Regions from separate parts of the Variovorax sp. LjRoot290 genome, predicted to be linked through region 1. Evidence: riboswitches for the same ligand, from Rfam matches in the RefSeq annotation. Region 1 holds a riboswitch; the other holds the start of a gene.
What was found. A riboswitch is a leader RNA that binds a small molecule or an ion and turns the genes downstream of it on or off. The one in region 1 is predicted to bind thiamine pyrophosphate.
Positions count from the first base shown of each region.

Region 2: it holds a riboswitch for thiamine pyrophosphate, as region 1 does, so the genes downstream of both, thiC (phosphomethylpyrimidine synthase ThiC) here and ACSQ9A_RS14960 (purine-cytosine permease family protein) in region 1, are expected to answer to the same signal.

Region 1 is NZ_CAXURW020000001.1:3,001,057-3,003,249, forward strand. It holds gene ACSQ9A_RS14950 (NAD(P)/FAD-dependent oxidoreductase) at 1-260, shown strand, start outside; gene ACSQ9A_RS14955 (phosphatase PAP2 family protein) at 340-924, shown strand; TPP riboswitch at 1,013-1,121, shown strand; gene ACSQ9A_RS14960 (purine-cytosine permease family protein) at 1,197-2,193, shown strand, end outside.
Region 2 is NZ_CAXURW020000001.1:913,659-915,851, forward strand. It holds gene ACSQ9A_RS04635 (DUF3047 domain-containing protein) at 1-120, shown strand, start outside; gene ACSQ9A_RS04640 (rhodanese-like domain-containing protein) at 124-1,101, shown strand; TPP riboswitch at 1,129-1,233, shown strand; gene thiC (phosphomethylpyrimidine synthase ThiC) at 1,313-2,193, shown strand, end outside.

The DNA.
Region 1 (2,193 bases):
CCATGGCCGACTGGGGCCTCGATCTCGTGCGCAAGCAGGTGCCGGTCGACACCGAGCGCTTCCAGACGCACGAGGCCGGCGTGTTCGCGGTCGGCGACATCAATACCTATCCGGGCAAGAAGAAGCTGATCGTCTGCGGTTTCCACGAGGCGACGCTGGCGGCCTGGGCCGCCACCGCGATCGTGTTTCCGGGCAAGGCCGTGCCGCTGCAGTACACCACCACCAGCACGCGGCTGCACCAGCTGCTCGGCGTGGGCTGAAGAACAAAGCAACCACCCTGAACGAAGGCTGAACGCCGCATTCACGCGTTCGACACGAGACCGCCATACGATGCCGGGCATGCTCGCGTTGAACACCGCACTGTTCCAGGCCATTGGCGCTGGCCACACCCCGAATGCCGAAATCATGTGGCTCGCATCCATCGTGGCCGAGGGCGCGTCCTGGCTTTGCGCCGCCCTCATGGGCTGGGTCGCCTGGCGCCGGCCCTCGCAGCGGGTCTATGCGATGGTGACGCTGGTCGCCGCGGCCGCGGCGGCCATGCTGGCCCACGCGCTGGCGGACGCCATCGCGATGCCGCGCCCCTTCATGGTGGGCCTGAGCCCGGCGCACATCGACCATGGCGCGCGCGGCTCGCTGCCGAGTGCGCACGCCTCGGTGATGTTCACCATCGGGCTGCTGTTCTGCCTGCGGGCGTCGCTTCGGAAGACCGGGCTGGCGGTCGTGGCGATCGCGGTCCTCACGGGCTGGGCGCGCATCTACGTGGGCGTGCATTTCCCGCTGGACATCGCTGCCGGCCTGCTGCTGGCCGGCGGGATCGCTGCCGCGTTCTGGACGCTTCAGCAGCTCGCGCGCCGCTTCGTCCTGCCGCTCATTCGCCACGACCACTCGGGCGCGAGGCAACTGTCGGCCGCCATCGACCACTGAGGCGCCGCCCGGTCCGCGGCGACTTCACGTCGCCGTGTCGCACTCGGCCGGCGCACGGCTCTACAATCCGAACTGCTTCGCCAGCCTGAAGCAACGCTAGGGGTGCCGGCTCGCAACGCCTGTTGCAGCTTGGCTGAGAGAGTCCCTTTGAACCTGACTGAGGTAATCCTCGCGCAGGGAAGCTGGTCCGGCGACCGCCACGTTTTCTCGCGTGCCGGTCTTGCCGCCGTGGCCTCGCCCACCTGCCAAACACTTTGCAATGGAGCAAATGGATGGCAACAACACCTGAATCCAACGAGGCGCTGACGCCACTCGGCGACGTCAACCGCGTCTTCCACTGGCACGACCACATGGCCCTGTGGTTCAGCCTCGGCGTCGGCCTGCTGGTGATGCAGGTCGGCGCCTACCTGGTGCCGGCGGTCGGCACGCGCGAGGCGGCGATCGCGATCGTGCTGGGGTCGTTGATCGGCGCCGGCCTGCTGGCCTGGACCGCCCGCCTCGGCTGCGAAAGCGGGCTGGCCAGCGCGGGCCTGATGCACGCCACCTACGGCAGCGCCTTCGCGCGCCTGCCGGTGGTGCTGAACATCGTGCAACTGATCGGCTGGACCACCTTCGAGATCGTGATCATGCGCGAGGGCACGCAAGCCATCGGCAAGCAGGCCTTCGGCTGGTCGCTGGAGGGCACGCTGGGCACAGTGCTGACCACGCTGCTGTGGGGCGCGGTGCTGCTCGCGCTGCTGGCCGGCTCGATGGTCAAGCTGGTGCGGCGCTTCGTGAGCCGCTTCGGGCTGCCGCTGGTGGTGCTCTCGCTGCTCTGGCTGAGCTGGCAATTCGCGACGCAGCTTCAGGCCAAGGGCCTGGAGGCCTTCTGGTCGCGCCCGGGCAACGGCAGCACGGGCATGTTCAGCGCGCTCGACCTGGTAATCGCGATGCCGGTTTCGTGGCTGCCGCTGGTGGCCGACTACGCGCGGCACGGCAGGCGCAGCGCGGGCGGGCTCGGCGGCGCCTTCGGCGGCACCTGGGTCGGCTACGCGCTCGCCAACATCTGGTGCTACGCGCTCGGCGTGATGGTGGTGAGCGTGGCGGAACCCGGCACCAACCTCGTGGCGGCGCTGCTGCTGGCGCAGGGCGGCCTGGTCGCGCTGGGCCTGATCCTGATCGACGAACTCGACAACGCGTATGGCGACGTCTATTCGGGCTCGGTCTCGGCCCACAGCCTGCAGCCGCGCTGGAGCGTGCGGCGCTGGGGCCTGTGGCTCGCGGTCGCGT
Region 2 (2,193 bases), 2.1 Mb from region 1:
GACGCGGACAACACGCAGGGCCACGGGCTGGCCTATTTTTCCGACATCGATCTGCGCAGCATCGCGCCCACGCGCAGCGCCGGAGGCTTTGCGGCGGGGCGTCCCGTGCCCGGGGAATAGCGGATGGACGATCTCGTCACGCTCCTCTCGGCCCAGGGTGCCGCCGTGGTGTTCCTCGCCACGCTGGCGACCCGCCTCGGCGCGCCGGTGCCGGCCGCGCCCTTTCTCGTTATCGCCGGCGGATTGTCGGTCGGCGGGCAGGTGTCATTCGCCGCCGTGCTGGCGGCCGCCCTGGTCGGCAACATCCTCGGCGACGGCGCCTGGTTCCTGGCCGGGCGCCGCTGGGGCTACCGCGTGATGCGCCTCCTGTGCCGCATCTCGCTGTCGGCCGACTCCTGCGTACGGCGCAGCGAGGCCATCCTCGGCCGCTGGGGCGGGCTGTCGCTGATCGCGGCCAAGTTCGTGCCCGGCGTGTCGGTGGTCGCGCCGCCGATGGCGGGCGCCCTGGGCATGTCGAACACGCGCTTCCTGTCCTACGAGACCGTGGCCGCGCTGATCTGGACGCTGGGCTTCCTCCTGCTGGGCCGCATCTTCCACGCGGCGATCCAGGACGTGCTGGCGGTGCTGTCCAGCGTCGGCCTCACGGCTGCGGCTGTCGGCACGCTGGTGCTCGTCGCTTTCGTCGCCTGGCGCTATCGCCGGCGCCGCATCGCGCTCGCTGCCGACGACATCGAGCATATCGAGGCCGGCGCGCTGCGCGAAGCCTTCGCGGCCGGTGCCCGCCCGACGCTGATCGACGTGCGCTCCGCCGAGGGACGCGCGCTGGATCCGCGCGCGATTCCGGGCGCCATCGGCATCGCGCTGCGCGAGCTCCCCGTCGAGCTGGCTGCCTTTGCCGACGGGCGCGAACTCATCGTGTTCTGCGACTGCCCCAACGACGAGTCCGCCATCGCTGCCGCGCGCGTGCTGATGAAGGCCGGTTTGCCGCGCGTGCGCGTGCTCGCCGGCGGGCTCTCGGCCTGGAGCGCCGCCGCCGCGATCGAGGTCGATGAAGAGGCACTGCCGGCCGGCGCGCCGGACATCGCCGCACATCCCGCTTGATCCCTGCCGCGAACGAGGCCTAGAATCGGTCCCGCTCCGGGGTGCACGCAGATGTGTGCTGAGATGGCCAAGCGCCGAACCCGCGAACTTGATCTGGTTCATACCAGCGTAAGAAGAGCTGCAACTCCCCGGCCCCGGACATTCTTTTTTCCGCCGTGCCGATCCTGGAGCGATCGCGGAGCACCCGTCCAACGAACCGGAGTGCCCCCGCATGAATGCCCCTGACAAGTTCGCCTCGCTGCTCACGCTGACGCGCGAGCCCTTTCCTGCCTCGACCAAGAGCGCCATCGCCGGCAGCCGGCCCGACCTGCGCGTGCCTGTGCGCGACGTGCGGCTCACCAACGGCGAGCAGGTCTCGCTCTACGACACCTCGGGCCCGTACTCGGACCCTTCGGCCGAGATCGACGTGCGCCAGGGCCTGCCCGGCGTGCGCGGCGCCTGGATCGCCGAGCGCGGCGACACCGAAAGCTATCAAGGCCGCACCCACCAGATGCTCGACGACGGCGCCACCCATGCCGACCGCGATGCGCAGCGCCTGGCCGAGCTGCGCGCTGCCGCCTCGGGGCTGCAGCGCACGCCGCTGCGTGCCAAGTCCGGCATGAACGTGAGCCAGATGCACTATGCGCGCCGCGGCATCGTCACGCCCGAGATGGAATACGTGGCGCTGCGCGAGAACGGCAAGCGCGAATGGATGGCCGAGTACCTGGCCGACGCGGCGCGCGAGAAGCGCCTGGCCGGCAACCCGATGGGCGCGCGGATCCCGAAGATCATCACGCCCGAGTTCGTGCGCGACGAGGTGGCGCGCGGCCGCGCCATCATCCCGGCCAACATCAACCACCCGGAAGTCGAGCCGATGGCGATCGGGCGCAACTTCCTGGTCAAGATCAACGCCAACATCGGCAACTCAGCCGTCACTTCCAGCATCGAGGAAGAGGTGGAAAAACTGGTGTGGGCGATCCGCTGGGGCGCCGACAACGTGATGGACCTGTCCACCGGCCGCAACATCCACACCACGCGCGACTGGATCGTGCGCAACAGCCCGGTGCCCATCGGCACGGTGCCGATCTACCAGGCGCTCGAGAAGGTCGGCGG